One region of the Neorhizobium sp. T25_13 genome, then DNA from elsewhere that is predicted to be linked to it. Evidence: predicted binding sites of a transcription regulator. Region 1 holds the regulator's gene; each other region holds the start of a gene.

Region 1 (5,696 bases):
GCCGGGTGATGAAGACGCTGAAGGCCAAGGACCTCTGGGAACAGATCTCCTACGCCGCCTGGGCGTCCGCCGATCCGGGCATCCATTTCAACACGACGATGAACGACTGGCACACGTCGCCGGCCGGTGGCCCGATCCGCGGCTCGAACCCGTGCTCGGAATACATGTTCCTCGATGACACGGCCTGCAACCTCGCCTCCATGAACCTGCTGCAGTTCAAGGACAAGACGACCGCCCGCATCAACATCGCCGATTATGAACATGCGACGCGGCTGTGGACCGTCGTGCTGGAAATCTCGGTGATGATGGCGCAGTTCCCGTCGCGCCAGATCGCCGAACTCTCCTACCAGTACCGCACGCTCGGCCTCGGCTACGCCAATATCGGCGGCCTGCTGATGTCGACCGGCATCGCCTATGACTCTCCGGAAGGCCGCGCCATCGCCGGCTCGCTGACCGCGATCATGACCGGCATTTCCTATGCCACCTCGGCTGAAATCGCCTCCGAGCTCGGCCCCTTCCCGAACTACGCGCCGAACCGCGACAGCATGCTGCGGGTCATCCGCAACCATCGCCGCGCCGCCCATGGCGAAACCTCCGGCTACGAACAGCTGTCCGTCAACCCGGTGGCGCTGATCCATTCGGAAAACCCGGACCAGGATCTGGTCGCCCATGCCAAGGCTGCCTGGGACAAGGCGCTTGTCCTCGGCGAACAGCACGGCTACCGCAACGCGCAGGTCTCGGTCATCGCCCCGACCGGCACGATCGGCCTGGTGATGGATTGCGACACGACCGGCATCGAGCCCGATTTCGCGCTCGTCAAGTTCAAGAAGCTCGCCGGCGGCGGCTACTGGAAGATCATCAACCGCGCCGTTCCGGAAGCCCTGCGCACGCTCGGTTATTCGGAAAGCCAGATTGCCGAGATCGAGGCCTATGCCGTCGGCCACGGCAACCTCAACCAGGCACCCGGCATCAACCCCGGCTCGCTCCGGGCCAAGGGCTTCACCGACGAGAAGATCGAAGCCATCAACGGCGCCACCAAGGCTGCCTTCGACATCAAGTTCGTCTTCAACCAGTGGACGCTTGGCGCCGACTTCCTGAAGGGCACGCTTGGAGTCACCGACGAGCAGCTCGCCGACGTGAGCTTCAACCTGCTCGAACATATCGGCTTCTCCAAGAAGGACATCGAAGCCGCCAACATCCATGTCTGCGGCGCGATGACGCTCGAAGGCGCTCCCTTCCTGAAGGCCGAACATTTGGCCGTCTTCGATTGCGCCAATCCCTGCGGCAAGATCGGCAAGCGTTACCTCTCGGTCGAAAGCCATATCCGCATGATGGCGGCCGCCCAGCCGTTCATCTCGGGTGCGATCTCCAAGACGATCAACATGCCGAACGACGCGACCGTCGAGGACTGCGGCTCCGCCTACATGTTGTCCTGGAAGCTCGGCCTGAAAGCGAACGCCCTTTACCGCGACGGCTCGAAGCTCTCCCAGCCCCTCAACTCGTCGCTGATTGCCGATGACGACGCGGAAGACGCGGTCGAGGAACTGCTGGCCCAGCCGGCCGCCGCCCAGGCCGTGACGATCACCGAAAAGATCGTCGAGCGGATCATCGAAAAGGTCGTCCGCAGCCAGGAAAAGCTGCCCGGCCGCCGCAAGGGTTATACCCAGAAGGCGAAGATCGGCGGACACACGATCTTCCTGCGCACCGGCGAATACGACGACGGCCGCCTCGGCGAAATCTTCCTCGACATGAACAAGGAAGGCTCGGCCCTGCGCGCCTTCATCAACAACTTCGCGATCTCCGTCTCGCTCGGCCTGCAGTATGGCGTGCCGCTCGAGGAATATGTCGACGCCTTCACGTTCACCAAGTTCGAACCGGCCGGCATCGTCACGGGCAATGATGCGATCAAGAACGCCACGTCGATCCTCGACTACGTGTTCCGCGAACTGGCGATCTCCTATCTCGGCCGCCACGACCTCGCGCATGTCGATACGTCGGACTTCTCCAACACCGCGCTTGGCCGCGGCGTCTCGGAAGGCAAGGCGGACGTGGTTTCCAAGGGCCTGACCCGCGGTTACAAGCCGACCCTCGTCTCCGGCACCGGCGGCGACCGCCCGGCCGACATCAAGGGCTCGGCGACTGCCGCCCCTGCCCGCGCCTCGGCCGGCACCAACGTCACCGCCTTTGCCGGTGCCGCCGCCCGCAAGCTGGAACCGACCGTCGCCATCTCGACCTCCGAAATCGTCTCCTTCAAGCGGGACTACGAGGAGCGCGCCAAGGAACTCGCCGAAGAGATCGTCGAGGAACTGACCGAAGAACAGGCAGCCACCACGGCCCTCTTCTCCGACAAGGCCGCCGACGAGGCTGCGACCGCCAAGACGGAAGCCAAAAAGGTCGAAAACGAACGCCGCATGCGCTCGATTGCTCAAGGGTATACGGGCAACATGTGCGGCGAGTGCCAGAATTTTACGATGGTGCGGAATGGGACTTGCGAGAAGTGCGACACTTGTGGTGCGACGAGCGGCTGCAGCTGATTAATGTGAATAGCTGAATAAAACACAGCCCGAAGGAAACTTCGGGCTGGACTACCAAGCAGAACAAAACAAGAATAAAAACAAATGATTTGCGTGCATTGGAAATGAAAAAGCCGGAGTCCTCAGACCCCGGCTTTGGATACCGCGAAAAGGCCGAAGCCCACGCGGGGCGAAGAGACTCGCATCCCTTGCCTGTAGCACGGTTAGTATATGGGATTCGAGAAATCAGAGTCGAGGTAGCTTTGGCGGCCATCAACAAGGAGATCCCTCAGTGGCCAATGAACGTACATCCAAATCTGTGGCTTCAGCGGCATCCAAACTGCTGAGCAATCCTAAAACGCCTGCTGCCGTAAAAAAGGTGGCAGCGTCTGCATTGACGCAGGCGCCAAACAAAAAGAAGTAATTCCGGTGCTTAAATACCTTTCGCGGTAACTGCCGCGAAAGGCTTCTAAATAGTCCGTGGCACGCCGCCCTATCTCCCCCCTAGCGGGGGAGAATGGAATTTCAACATCTTAGCTTCAGCTAAGTGTTAGAAATTCCAAGAGAGGGGTCCAACGCCGGTGCCAACAGCAAACCCGCCAGCCTCCATGGCAGTGAGCCACCGGCTCGCCATGAGCCGGTCAGGACAAAAGTTAGCCCGGGCCAAGCGGACGGCGTCAGAAATCGCCCAATGCGTATCCGGCGCCGCGCACGGTCCGGATCACATTGTCGGATTTGCCAAGGCTGATGACTTTTCGCAACCGGCCGATATGGACGTCGATCGCCCGCTCGTCGACGGTCGTGTCGTCGCCCCAGAGGGATGCCTTCAGCTCAGTCCGAGAATAGACCTTGCCCGGTGTCCGCATCAGGAATTCAAGGAGCTTGAACTCCTTAGGCCCGAGCTTGACCTCACGTTTCTGCCGGTGAACTCGATGGGCTTCCCGGTCGAGCGTGAGATCGCCGACCTTGAGCATGTGGTCCAGGAGGGCGGGATTGACGCGCCTCAGCAGGTTCTTCACACGGACGACGAGCTCGACCGGGGAAAATGGCTTCATGAGGCAATCGTCGGCACCCGCCGCGAGTGCTATGAGGTGAAGGCCTTCGCCACCCGACGGCACGAGGAGGATGATCGGAAGGCGCGACAGGACGGGATCGAGACGCACCTCGCGGCATACCTCGAGACCTCGCACGCCCGGAAGGTCCGAACTCATGACCAGGATATCCGGCGGAACGGCTTTCAAGCGATTTGAGATCTCGGCTCCACTTGCCAGCATCGATACGACGAAGCTGTCGGCCACGAGGGCTTTCTGCAATATCAGGCGGAACGACTCGTCGTCGTCGACCAACAGGACCCGCGCGCTCATCTCGTGGCCACCAACTATGTTTCCATGGAGTATCCGGCACCGCGAACGGTGCGGATGACATCCTGCATGTTGGAGAAGTTGAGTGCCTTGCGAAGTCTTCCCACATGGACGTCGACCGTACGCTCGTCGACGTAGATGTCGTGGCCCCAGACGCCGTCCAGAAGCTGCGAGCGGGAGAAGACCCGCCCCGGCGCCGCCATCAGGAATTCGAGCAGGCGGAATTCGGTCGGGCCAAGGCGCACCTCGCGGCTCTTGCGGTGAACGCGATGGGTTTCCCGATCGAGTTCGATATCGCCGCAGCGGAGAACGCTGGAGAGCACCTCGGGACGGGCCCGGCGCAGCATGGCCTTGACGCGGGCCATCAGTTCCGGCGTCGAGAAGGGTTTTACCACATAGTCGTCGGCGCCGGTGGCGAGGCCGCGAACACGTTCGCTCTCCTCGCCGCGGGCCGTCAGCATGATGATCGGCAGGCGCTCGGTTTCCGGGCGCATGCGCAGCCGGCGGCAGAGTTCGATGCCGGAAACGCCGGGCAGCATCCAGTCCAGGATCAAAAGGTCCGGTACCCGCTCCTGAAGCCGAATTTCGGCCTCGTCGCCCCGCAAAACGGTATCGACCTCATAACCCTCGGCTTCCAGATTGTAACGAAGAAGCACGCTCAGCGCTTCTTCGTCTTCTACGACAGCGATTTTCGGCAGCATTCTTGGTCTGCTCCGTCAGTTCTATTCGGTGATCGCGCCGAGCGTGTTCGACGAGTCGTCCTTCGGACGATCGCCTTCCGGCTGGGCGCCCGTCGTCATGTAGTAGATGGTCTCGGCGATGTTGGTGGCGTGGTCGCCGATACGCTCGATGTTCTTGGCGCAGAACAGAAGATGCGTGCAGGTGGTGATGTTGCGCGGATCCTCCATCATGTAGGTGAGGAGTTCGCGGAACAGCGAGGTGTACATCGCGTCGATTTCCTCGTCGCGGCTGCGGATCGCCTCGGCCTTTTCCGCCGAACGCGTCGCATAGACGTCGAGGACGTCCTTGAGCTGGACGAGGGCGAGATCGGAGAGATGTTCGAGGCCGCGGGCGAGCTTGCGCGGAACGCCGGTGCCCTGAACCGCGATGACGCGCTTGGCGGTGTTCTTGCCGAGGTCGCCGACGCGCTCCAGATCGGAGGCGATGCGCAGCGAACCGACGATCTCGCGAAGGTCGGCCGCAACCGGCTGGCGGCGGGCGATCGTGATGATCGCCTTGTCGCCGATCTCGCGCTCGGCGTGATCGAGGATCACGTCGTCGGAGATGACCTTCTGGGCGAGTGCGGCGTCGGAATTGACCAGCGCACGTACGGCGTCCGAGCACATCTGCTCGGCGAGACCGCCCATTTCGGAGATCCGGCGACCGAGGTATTTCAGTTCGTCGTCATAGGCCGACAATATATGGGAAGAAGACATGTTTAGCTTCCTGATGAGAGTGACGACTGCAAAGACGGGCGTATCAGCCGAAGCGACCCATGATGTAGTCCTGCGTGCGCTGGTCGTCCGGATTGGTGAACATCTTGTCCGTATCATTCTCCTCCACCAGATAACCCAGGTGGAACATGGCCGTGCGTTGCGAGACGCGGGCAGCCTGCTGCATCGAGTGCGTCACGATCACGATGGTGAAATTTGTACGGAGTTCGTGGATGAGTTCCTCCACCTTGGCGGTGGCGATCGGGTCGAGAGCCGAACAGGGCTCGTCCATCAGGATGACTTCGGGGCTGACCGCCACGGCGCGTGCTATGCACAGGCGCTGCTGCTGGCCGCCGGACAGGCCGGTACCGGGGCTGTCGAGGCGATCC
Region 2 (5,696 bases), on a different contig from region 1:
GGTTTCCGGTCAAGGCCGGGTACCCAATAGGGTAGATCGTCCGCGTAACTGTCGGAAGAATAGAGAAAACCGCCCTCTTCCATCACCAGTTTCAGCGTGTTGTCGGAGGGCTTGCCCTGGTACATGCCGTAGGGCCGCTCGCCGACCAGCTCGGTATGCAGGCGCACGGCTTCGAGGATGTGTTCGCGCTCCTTTGCCTCCGGGAAATCCTTGTATTCCAGCCAGCGGTAGCCGTGGCTGGCGATTTCCCAACCGGCTTCCTTCATGGCGGCGACCGCTTCCGGATTGCGGGCCATGGCGAGCGTCACGCCATAGACGGTGGTCTGGACCTTGAGTTCGGTAAACATCCGAAACAGCCGCCAGAAGCCTGCGCGCGAGCCGTATTCGTAGATCGATTCCATGTTGAGGTTGCGCTGGCCCGGCCAGGGCGCGGCACCGACGATTTCCGACAGCAGGTTCTCCGAGGCCGGATCGCCGTCCATGATCGAGCTCTCGCCGCCCTCCTCGTAATTGATCACGAACTGCACCGCGACATGGGCGCCGCCCGGCCATTTCGGATCAGGGGTGGAACGGCCGTAGCCGACGAGTTCGCGCGGATAGTCTTTTGCCTGCATGGGTCACCTTCGACGAATGAGGCCGGACGGTAGCGCACCCTTTCCGGCCATGTCGAGATGGAAACGACGCTCAGAGGCCGAGCGCCCGAAGGATCGCGACCGAGGCGACCCCGAGTGCCACGGAAACGAGCATCGGCAGCCGAAGTGCCGCAAAAGCAGTCACCGCGCAGGCCAAGGTTTCAGCAATCCCGGTAGCAAACGCAGTCGGCGCGACGACGGCCATCAGCACGGCGGGCGGAATCGATTCGATCGCCTTGCGGCGGCTGCCTTCGAGCGAGACATGGCGGATGAGCACGAGGCCGCTCAGCCGGGTGAGCGCGGTCGCGGCCGCCATGGCGAGGATGGCTATGAGCGTGGCGAGATCGACAGTCATGGCGTCACCTCGATATCCCGGGACCTGCCGGTCACCAGGGCGGCGGCAAGGCCGGCGATGGCACCGGCAGCGATATACCAGACGCCCGGCACGAAATGCTGGGTGGCAACGGCAGCAGCCCCGCTCGCCAGCAGCACGGCCCCGGTTTCCGGACCTTTCCAGAAGCCCATGACCAGCACGATGAAGACGGCCGGGAAGGCGAAGTCGAGCCCGAGCACCGCCGGATCGCCGAGAAAGGCGCCGAGGGTTGCACCCGCAAGGCCTGAAAACACCCAGGCGAGATAGAAGGGAGCAACGAGGCCGGCGAACCAGGCGGGCGTCAGCCGCGCCACCTTGGCCCGGAACTCCGCCATCGCCCAGATTTCGTCGGCGAGGAACAGCATCGAGAGATAGCGCGCCGGTTGGCCGAAACCCTCCATCCTTGTGCCGAGCGAGGCGCTCATCAGCACGTGGCGGATGTTGACCAAAAGGGCTGCAAACCCAACGCCTGTCCAGGAGGCCGGATGGGTCCAGATATCCATCGCCACGAATTGCGAGCCGCCTGCAAAAACGAGCGCGCTCATCAGCCCCGCCTCGGCCGGCGACAGTCCTTTTGTCGCTGCCACCGCCCCGAAAACAAGGCCGATCGGGATGACCGCGGCGATCAGCGGCGAGATCGCCCGCATGCCGCTGAGGAAGTCTTGCAGTTTCGTATCGTTGTTCATCCAATAACCTTGATCTGACGTCAGAGCACGTCGCTCCCTCACCCGGCCTCCGCTTCGCTCGGCCACCCTCTCCCCGAGGGGAGAGGAGGGAATAGCAAGGGCCCGGCGGGTCTCTTCTCCCCTCGGGGAGAAGGGGCCGGCAGGCGGATGAGGGGGAGGCTTAAGGCGCCCGACATCCACCGTCTTGAACGAAAGTGATCAGCGAGCCCTGTATTGCCCCGGTGTCAGCCCGGTGCGGGCCTTGAAGTGGCGGGTGAAATGGGCCTGGTCGGCAAAACCGCATTCGAGCGCGATCTCGGCCGGCTGGCCGCCTTCCCTCAACCGCTTGCGGGCCGCACGGATGCGGATATCGGTCAGGAAGGAATGCGGGGTGATGTGGAATTCCTTGCGGAACGCGCGGATGAGGTGGGCGCGGCTAAGACCTGCGACGGTTGCGAGTTCCTCCAGCCCGACATCGGACGCAAAATGCTCGGTGAGGTAGTCGCGGGCCTGGCGCACGGCGGTGCGCTCGGTCGAATCGGCCGGCACGATGATCGAACTGCCGTGGCGGCGGAACATTGCGTCGAGTACCAGGAACATCGCCTGGCTGGCTTCGAGCGCGCCGGAGCCTTCCTCCAACGTCCGGTGCGCCTCGTGGAAAGCGTCGGCAAGCGCCTGGTCATGGAGGAGTTGGATGCCGAAGGCGGGCGTGCCCCGGAAGGGTTTGCCGGTGACATCTTCGAGGATTTCGCGGAGCAGTGCGACATCCGGATAGATCATCCGGTAGCGATAACCGCCGCCCCGCGGCGCACCGTCATGTGTCTCGCCCGGATTGATCAGGTAAAGACCGCCTGGCCCAGCGCTTTCGCGGCTGCCCTTGATGGTGCAGACCTGCATGCCTTGCTCGATCGCACCGATGCTGAACGTGTCATGCGCATGCGGCGCAAATTCGTGGGTGAGGAACGTCGCGCGCAGGCATTCCATGCCGCCGAAGCGATCGTCGCGCCAGAAACGGGTCACCTCTGCCGGCATCAGCGGCATGTGATCGGTGGCCTGTTCCTGCGAGATATTCTCCATGGGGAGAATATAGCAGATGAGAGAGCGGTTGCTCTTGAACAAAAGTGCGCCGCCGGCACCCAAAATCTCAGGCGATCTTGCGCGCCGCCACTCGTCCCATCGGGTGCAGTGAGTGCACCTGGAAGGGCGCGCCGGGCTCCTCCTCGATGAACAGCGCCAGGTTGGTGATCTCGACCGGCTTTTTCAGATAGGGCTCGAAATAATCGCGCAGCGCAGCTTCGAAACGCGGCATCTCGACCGGCGACAGCGGGCCGGTCAGGGTCATGTGGAAACGAAACTCGTCCATCACGTAAGGATGGCCCCAGCGATACAGGTTGGCGAATTGCGGCGCCGAGAGATCGCCTGAATCGCTGCGCTCCAGCTCGGCTTCCGACAGCGGCGTGCGGAAATTGTCAAACTCCTGGACGACGGAAGCGGCGAGGAACCGGGCGGTATCGCACGGGACGATCGGCGCAAGGCCGAAGAAATTGCCGAGCCGGACGACTTCGAGCTTTGGCAGTTCGAACGGGCTGTGGGTACCAGCAAAGCGCATCAGATGGCGCAGCAGCATCGGTTCGGTGACGTCGGGCGCCAGCCGGAACGGCGCCTTCAGCGTCGCATGGAAACCGTAGCGACGCGGCAGCGCGGTATTGAAGGCGATGTCATGTATGCCGATGCCGCGGATCGCCGGCGGCTCCATCGCCTCGCCCGAAAAGGCATTGCGACCGAGCCACTGGGCCGCGGCAAGCGTCAGCGGATCATGCGCCGGAGGCGTGAAATGAATGGCATAGCGCATGCGTCACCTTCTGAACGTCCTTTTCAGCAACCCCGTGTTTTACGCATTGCTCAACAATCCCTGCCCTGGGGGTTAAGTGATTTGCGTGACAGAATAACGACGCGAAGGAGTGAAAGTTCGCGTTTAACGCGAGGCGACGGCAAGGTGATTGGCGAGCGTGAACGACGCTGGAAGCCGCATTTCCCGGCCGTTCAGGGCGTTGAGGGCCGCATCGGCCAACCTGTGCGCGATACCGAAACTCACCTTGAAACCACCTGTGAGCGCGATCACTCGGGCGTGATCGGGGTGCGCGCCGACCATTGGATCGCGATCGATCGCCTTCGGCCGCAATCCCGCCCAGCGTTCGATGACTGGGGCCTGGGCCAGGGCCGGCACCAGCGCCCGGGCGCGCGCGATCAGCTCGTCCAGCTGGGAATCGGTCGAGGACGGGTCGTCGAATACATCCTCGCTGGTGCTGCCGACCGCGACGTGACCGCCCTCATGGGCGACCACATAAAGGCCGTTCAGGAAGATCACCGGCAAGGCGGGGTCGATATCGGCCTTGAGGAGCGCTGCCTGCCCCTTGACCGCCTGGCCGATCGGGCGCTTCAGCGGCGTTGAAATGCCATGGAGCAGCGAAAAAGACCCGTGGCCGGCCGAGACGATACAGTGGCCGAAGGCGACGGTCTCGCCGGTGCGGAATATAATCCTACTTCCTGCGGGGTCGATCGCCTCCGCCTCCAGGCCTTCGACGATCCGAACATTGCTGGCCGTCCGCAGATAAGCGACAAGCGCCGAGACGAGGCCGCGCGGCGAAACCCGGGCGGCAAACGTGTCATGCACCAGTCCGGCACCCGCGAAGGAGGCATCCGGCCACCCTTTTTGCGGGGGGCGGTCAAGCACATGCCAATGGAAACGGCGGTCGCCGCGCCGCCAGCAGGCTTCCGCATCGGCCGAGTGCCCGAGCGCGATCTTCCGTAAGTGCGGCTTCGGCAGCGGGATCAGCCGGCCGGAGCGGCGGTAGCCGCAGGTGACGCCGGTCTCGGCTTCGAGCTCGGTGATCTCGTCTTCCAGCGACAGAAGCGCATCGAACTGGAACTGTTTCTTGTCGTTCCACTTGTCGGGCATGTGCGGCATGAGGGCGCCGAGCAGCCCGCCGCTCGCCCCCTGCCCCAGCGGGCCAGCATCGACAAGCAGGGTAGTGATACCGAGCCGCTCCGCCTTGACCGCCGCCCAGAGGCCCATGATGCCGCCGCCAAGGATGACGAGATCGGCGGATGGCGGCAGGACATGAGATTGACCGCCGGAGCCGGCAGGATTATCCGCATGTCCCATGAGCGACCGTGATCCTGAAATTCGTGTGACCGAAAGCCAGACCTTGGACTGGCATGACGGCGATATGCCCTATTCGCAAAAGTTTGGCGATCACTTTTATTGCCGCACCGACGGTCGGCTGGAATGTGGCCACACGTTTCTGGCCGGCAATGGCCTGCCGGAGCGCTGGGGCCTGCCGGAGCGCTGGGAAGGGCAACGGACTTTCCGGATCGGCGAACTCGGCTTCGGCACCGGGTTGAACTTCTGCGAGACCTGGCGGCAGTGGAAGCTTGTCCGTCCCACGGGCGCGAAGCTTCATTTCACTTCGTTCGAGCTTTACCCGATGCAGCGCGACGAGATCGACCGGGCGCTAGCCCGCTGGCCGGAGATCGATGCGGAACGGCAGGCGCTGATCGAGGCCTGGCCGGACAGGCCCGCCGGCCACGTCGTGATCGACGCTGACGCCGAGACCCGGTTGACGGTCGTCTGCGGACCCGCGCTCGAAGGCGTCTCCGTAGCGAAGGCCGATTTCGACGCCTGGTTCCTCGACGGTTTTGCACCGGCGCGCAATCCGGACATGTGGTCGCCGGAAATCATGCAGGCGATCTACGACAAGACCTTATCCGGCGGCACGTTCGGCACCTATGCGGCCGCCGGCTTCGTACGGAGGAACCTGCAGGCCGCCGGTTTCACGGTCGAGCGGCGGCCGGGCTTTGCTGGCAAGCGCGAGATGTTGTGCGGCACCAAACCGGCGCCCTGATCGGCTCAGCCCAACGCAAAACAGCCGGCCCTGAGACCGGCTGCCATCCATCATGTCGCGCGCCACCTATTGGCAGACGCGCAGGCTTTCCATGTGCCAGCCGCCGTCATAGGCGTTGCGC
Region 3 (5,696 bases), on a different contig from region 1:
TGGCAGCGTTATAGGTGGCGAGATCCTCGGTGATCATGGCCAGCCACTCGTCGAGTTGGCTTTCCGGCCGCGCGTTGAGCGCCGGGAAAGCGCCGACGACGCCTGCCTTGCATTGCGCCAGTGTCAGTTCCGGATGAGAAATGATGAACAGCGGCGACGCGACCACGGGCAGGCGGAGCCTGTCCTTGAGGACTGCTGGAAGCATGGATCAAAAACCTCCCGATTGACCTTTACGCAAACGTAAATCCGTCTACCAGATCGCGGGAGGCTCGAAAAGCCGGTGGAAAGATTTTCGAAGCAGATCTCCGCAATGCCCGGCAGGGCCGCCGACATATCCTGTCCTTATTTTTCGCCATGGTGCAGTCGAAGGCGGTGCTTGCAGTTCCGCGGCGGAGGGGTTACCGAAACGTAAACTCCCGCGCGGTGGGAATGACGATGAAGAAGGACCGGCAGTGAGCGGTTTGGAAACGGCCATCAGAAACGCACTGGATCGCTCGAACCGGGCGGACCGGGAGATCAGGGCGCGTATTTATCAGTCGGCGCGCCAGGCACTGGATGCCGGCCTTCGCAAGCAAGGCGTTACCGACCGGTTGATCATCATGCAGCAGCATGAACTCCTGGAGCGGAAGATCCACGAGATCGAAATGGCGGAAGTCGAGCGCCTGGTGGAACCCGCGCCAGGACCCGCCGTGGAGCTCGAACCTGAGCTGCCATACGCCGCGGAACCCATGGCGGTGGAATCTCCGGTCATGCCGGCCAGCCCGCGGCCGGAAGCGCCGCAACGGCCGGCGGCACCTTCGCCTGTCGCGCCGTCCATCGATACCGTTTCGGGTGAGACGCGCGCTCCATCTGCTGCTGCTATGTCCTCCGGCGATCTCGGCGGCGTCAGCCCCGCGCGCGGCGAGCGGATCGAAGCCGAGCCATTCCAACCGGAACCTCCGGCGAAAGCTGCAAAGCCGGGCAAGCCGAACAAGAACGCCCGCCCGTCCTCCGATAGCGGCCTGGACGTTCCCCCGGAACGGGCCGCCAAACCGCGAAAGCGTCGGGGTTTCTTGTCGCATCTCCTGACCTGGGTCATCACCCTTGGCGTGGTCGGCGGCGCCTGCTGGTGGTTCTATCAATCCGGTCTGGTGCAGTCGATCGTCGAGGAAGCGATGAAGTCGGCCGACCGCTCGGTCGCCGGCCAGGCGGCGGGAGGCCCGGTCGCCTTCGATCCACGCCGCGGTTTTTCCGACGAGTGGGTGGAAATCTTCGTGCCCTCCAAGGCGGCGGAGATGAAAGCCGGCGGTCAGGCGAAAGTCGAGGCGGTGGCCGCATCGGAAGGGCAGGCCGTGCGCATCGCATCGGCAACGTCAGGCGACGGCGGCGATGTCTCGGTCGAAGTGCCGCCGGAAGTACTGCGCGAAATGGCAGGCAAGAGCTCGACAGTGGCCCTGACCCTGCAGTCGGGGCAGAACAGTTCCGTGCAGCTGTCGGTCCGCTGCGATTTCGGAAGCCTCGGCAACTGCAGTCGTCATCGCTTTACGGCAACGCAGGAGAAGCTGGAGGCACTCTTCCGGGTAACCTTCGAGCGGTCGCTTGCCCCCAACCGGCCCGGCCGCCTGATCTTCAACAGCGGTATCGACGGCGCGGACCGGGCGGTGCTGCTCTATTCGGTGCGCATCCTGCCCGGCCAATGACTCTTTATCTCAGGAACTTCGGACCGAAACCGAAGATCTTGTCGTCGATCTCGCCGATGGCGTCCTTGTCCTTGCCCTCATAGTCGAGCGACAGCAGGATATGGCGAATGACGTTGAGGCGGGCGCGGCGCTTGTCGTTGGCCCGCACGACGGCCCATGGCGTCTCCTTGTTGTGGGTCCTTTCGAGCATCGCGTCGCGCTTCTCGGTGTAATCGTCCCACTTGTTGAACGCGGCGATATCCATCGGCGACAGTTTCCAGATCTTGAGTGGGTCGTGCCGCCGGTCATGGAAACGCTTGAGCTGCATCTCGCGGCCGATATCCAGCCAGAACTTGAAGAAGATGATGCCTTCGTCGGAAATCGTGTCCTCGAAGCGCGGAACCGCCTTCATGAAATCCTTGTACTGTTCCGGCGTGCAGAAGCCCATCACCGGCTCGACCCCGGCCCGATTGTACCAGGAGCGGTCGAACAGCACGATCTCGCCCGAGGTCGGGAAATGCGAGATGTAGCGCTGGAAATACCACTGGCCGGCCTCGGTCTCGGTCGGTTTGTTGAGCGCCACCACGCGGGCCGAACGCGGATTGAGGTAGGCATTGATCGAAAAGATCGTGCCGCCCTTGCCGGCCGCATCACGGCCCTCGAACAGCGCCATCATCCGCTTGCCGGTCGCCTTCAGCCAGAACTGCACCTTGACGAGTTCGACCTGCAGCTTTTCGAGCTGCTTGGCGTACTTGTCCTTGTCGAGTTTGTCGTCATGGGGATATCCGCCAGAGCTAAGCGCATGCTCCTCGATCCAGGCCGGCAGTACCGGGTCGTCGATATCGAACTGCTTGAGCTTGCCGTTGATGTCGATGCTGACTGCCCGGCTTTCGGTTTTATCCGCCATGATAGTGCTTCCTCCGATCGATCCGCCGCATGGGGGCGGTAGCCGATATGTAACGCAAGTTCGAAATTCCGCTACTCTCCGGATAACGCCAATTTTCCAATATCCCAACGGAAGCGATGTATATCTGTCATGCAAGGGATATATGAGCGCGTGTTCAACCTGTGAAAGCTGCGAGTCTGTCTGTGGAGTCGGTACTGGAGAAATGGCGTCGGGGTCTGGGCACGCTCGTTGCGAGGGCCCGCCAGGAACGCGCGCTGTTGCTGCTTCTGACCCTGCTGGCGATGATCGCGTACCTGATCGGCATGGACTGGGTGGGCTTGTTGGTGGGCTGGCTGCTCCTGGTTCTGGTCGTCGTCGGCCGCAAGCCTGTCGTCCTTCCGCCGCCGGCCCCGGAGATGGTCGAGGAAGAGCGGCCGGGCTTCCAGCCGTTACCCCAGGTGGCGGCAACGCTCGGTGCCTTGGATATTCCGGCTTTCGTGCTCGGCGAGGACGTCACGGTCCTCTATCAGAACAAGGCTGCCGAAAGGGCCTTTGGAACTCTTTCTCCAGGTTCGCATCTTTCGGCCCGGCTGCGGTCCCCCGGCATTCTCGACATGGTGCGGGAAACCATCGCGACTGATGAGCCCAACCAGATCGAGCATTCCGAGCGGTTGCCTTCCGAGCGCGTCTATACCCTGCGCATCGCGCCGATCGATCTCGGCCAGGCGATCCAGCAAAGTCCCGAAGGGGCGGCGCAGAAGCTCTATCTGCTCTCCTTCAGGGATATTTCGGAATTGCGCCGCATCGATCGGATGCGTTCGGATTTTGTCGCCAATGCCAGCCATGAACTGCGCACGCCGCTTGCCTCGCTGCGAGGCTTCATCGAGACCCTGCAGGGGCCGGCGCGCTCCGACGCTGCCGCGCACGAGCGGTTCCTTGCCATCATGTTCGACCAGGCGACGCGCATGAGCCGCCTTGTCGACGATCTCATGTCGCTGTCGCGCCTGGAGCTCAAATCCCATATCGCACCGGACCAGACGATCGACCTGAAGCCGCTGATCGGTCATGTGCGGGACGCGCTGGTGCCGCTCGCCGATGATCTCGGAGTGGAAATCCGCACGCATCTGCCGGAAGGCAAGGTGGAAGTGCTGGGCGACCGTGACGAGCTCGTTCAGGTTTTTGAAAACCTGATCGAGAACGCCTGCAAATACGGCCAGGAAGGCAAGTTCGTGGACGTTTACCTCAGGAACGGCGCTTCCGATCCGGTGGAAGTGACGGTTGTCGACCAGGGTCCGGGCATCCCGGCCGAGCACGTTCCGCGGCTGACCGAGCGCTTCTACCGGGTCAGCGTGGCCGATAGCCGTTCCAAGAAAGGCACGGGCCTCGGCCTTGCAATCGTCAAGCACATCCTGACCCGCCACAGAGCCCGCCTGATCGTGAAATCGGAAGTCGGCAAGGGAAGCGAGTTCACCGTCAGGTTCTGACAAAAGGGAGTGCTATCGACGTCCCATGTCCGGCGCCTCGGGGAGGCGCTCAATTTCTCCAAACATGCAGGGTGTCATCCGCACCGTCCGCGGCGCGGATTGTTCGATGGAATCTTGAGGAGGCGGCGTCAGGCTGCCTCGGTCTGCCGTTGCCATTCCGGCAGCGGAAAGATGCGGTCATAGGCCCAGTTGAACACGAAGGCATAGACCACGTAGAAGACTGCGAACGACACGTCCATCGTCAGCGCATGGACGAGGCTGATGCCGAGATACCAGGCGATCAGCGGCAGAAGCGCGATCAGCAGACCAAGTTCGAACAGCACCGCATGCGCCACGCGTATTGCGGTGTTTTTCTGCGTGCCGCCGGTAAAGCGCTGCATCAGGTGGTCGAAGCCGAGATTGTAGAGATAGTTCCAGCCGGTGGCGATCGTCGCACTGCCGATGCCGACCACGCCGATATCGGCGGCCGGCATGCCGAAGGCGAAGGCGCCGAGCGGTGTGATGAGAGCGAGCCCGATCAGCTCGAAGCTGATGGCATGGCGGATACGGTCGCGTGTCGAGCGCATGATGACCTCCTGGGTGCTTTCCGGGTCGTCCCGGAGTTTTTGCCCGAATGGGGGAGGTCGTCCTCGCCGTCCTTCAGATAGGTGCAATGCCGATCCGGAGCAAGGCTTGGCCGGCATATCTGCCATGCGCAACAAAAAAGCGGGCCTGAGCCCGCCTTCGATTTTGTCCTCGTGTCGCGCCGCCGCTCAGACCCGAGCAGCAACCTTGCGGCGCTCGTTGACCGGCTGGTAGGCGAGCTTTGCATGATAGCTGCAATAGGGCGATGCATCCGGGGATTCACAGCCGCAGAAGTGGAAGTCGTCCTTGAGCGGATCGCCGACCGGCCACTTGCAGGTGCGCTCGGTAAGTTCGGTCAATGCAAGGCGACGGGAGATCGGCACGACCACGTTGGAGGCGGGACGATATTCCATCTCCTGATAGGGTTCGATTTCGACCTCTTCCTTGACCATCGTCGCACCGACGGCGCGGGTAACGGTCCGGGTCGTGACGCGCGACGCATAGTTCGGAGCTCGCGGCGCCGATGTCGTGCGCTTGGCCGCAGCTGAACGGCCCGTCGCTACCGTGCCGCCGGCTTTCGCCCGGCCCGGCAGGCTGAGACGGTGCACCTTGCCGATAACGGCATTTCGGCTTACGCCTCCAAGTTGCGCTGCGATCTGGCTGGCGCTGAGGCCCTCCGACCATAATCTTTTGAGCTTCTCGACACGCTCGTCTGTCCAGTTCATGCCCGTTCTCCGCCTTTGAACGTTGCTGGCATGCAGAATCCTTCCACCTTTGCTGCGAAATTCATTTCGCAGCACCCACTATATCTATGCTTGAGGTGACTAGTTCCGCCGCATGCAGTCTAGTAATTGATCTTTAACCTAGTGTGAGGCTGACTCCGTGGCAAGAGTCGGGGGAATCTGCGGGAATCGATTTCGTGGTTTTCCCCAACTTGCTGTCCGGGAGAGTCATTTTTGTCACATTGGCCGGCGCCCGCCGCTTTCCGGCCCGGGCCTGCCCAAAACGCCGAGCTTTGTTGACATTGATGGCCTAAACCCCGATAGTGCCCCCGCCGCCCAGTGGGCGGCATTTTTGATTTTTTCGGCCCGTTGCATGGGCCTT

The links. Region 1 encodes PhoB, which activates phosphate uptake and scavenging genes when phosphate is short. Its sites were predicted from a motif close to TGTCATNNANCTGTCAT; they were not measured.
Region 2: the regulator PhoB is predicted to act here: its motif matches at 3,608-3,624, upstream of C5J22_RS08130 (DUF1045 domain-containing protein).
Region 3: the regulator PhoB is predicted to act here: its motif matches at 2,691-2,707, upstream of ppk2 (polyphosphate kinase 2).

The regions. Positions count from the first base shown of each region.
Region 1 covers NZ_PVBI01000002.1:408,112-413,807, reverse strand. Annotated here, with positions in the region: gene C5J22_RS05530 (vitamin B12-dependent ribonucleotide reductase) at 1-2,534, shown strand, start outside; gene C5J22_RS31910 (hypothetical protein) at 2,806-2,937, shown strand; gene C5J22_RS05525 (winged helix-turn-helix domain-containing protein) at 3,191-3,877, opposite strand; gene phoB (phosphate regulon transcriptional regulator PhoB) at 3,892-4,575, opposite strand; gene phoU (phosphate signaling complex protein PhoU) at 4,597-5,310, opposite strand; gene pstB (phosphate ABC transporter ATP-binding protein PstB) at 5,354-5,696, opposite strand, start outside.
Region 2 covers NZ_PVBI01000003.1:221,348-227,043, forward strand. Annotated here, with positions in the region: gene puuE (allantoinase PuuE) at 1-614, opposite strand, end outside; gene C5J22_RS08115 (AzlD family protein) at 685-987, opposite strand; gene C5J22_RS08120 (AzlC family ABC transporter permease) at 984-1,691, opposite strand; gene C5J22_RS08125 (AraC family transcriptional regulator) at 1,890-2,747, opposite strand; gene C5J22_RS08130 (DUF1045 domain-containing protein) at 2,815-3,522, opposite strand; gene C5J22_RS08135 (FAD-binding oxidoreductase) at 3,646-4,836, opposite strand; gene mnmD (tRNA (5-methylaminomethyl-2-thiouridine)(34)-methyltransferase MnmD) at 4,835-5,575, shown strand; gene C5J22_RS08145 (hypothetical protein) at 5,642-5,696, opposite strand, start outside.
Region 3 covers NZ_PVBI01000005.1:60,143-65,838, reverse strand. Annotated here, with positions in the region: gene C5J22_RS13025 (nitronate monooxygenase family protein) at 1-205, opposite strand, end outside; gene C5J22_RS13020 (hypothetical protein) at 453-1,679, shown strand; gene ppk2 (polyphosphate kinase 2) at 1,684-2,565, opposite strand; gene phoR (phosphate regulon sensor histidine kinase PhoR) at 2,847-4,028, shown strand; gene C5J22_RS13005 (PACE efflux transporter) at 4,157-4,594, opposite strand; gene C5J22_RS13000 (GcrA family cell cycle regulator) at 4,781-5,317, opposite strand.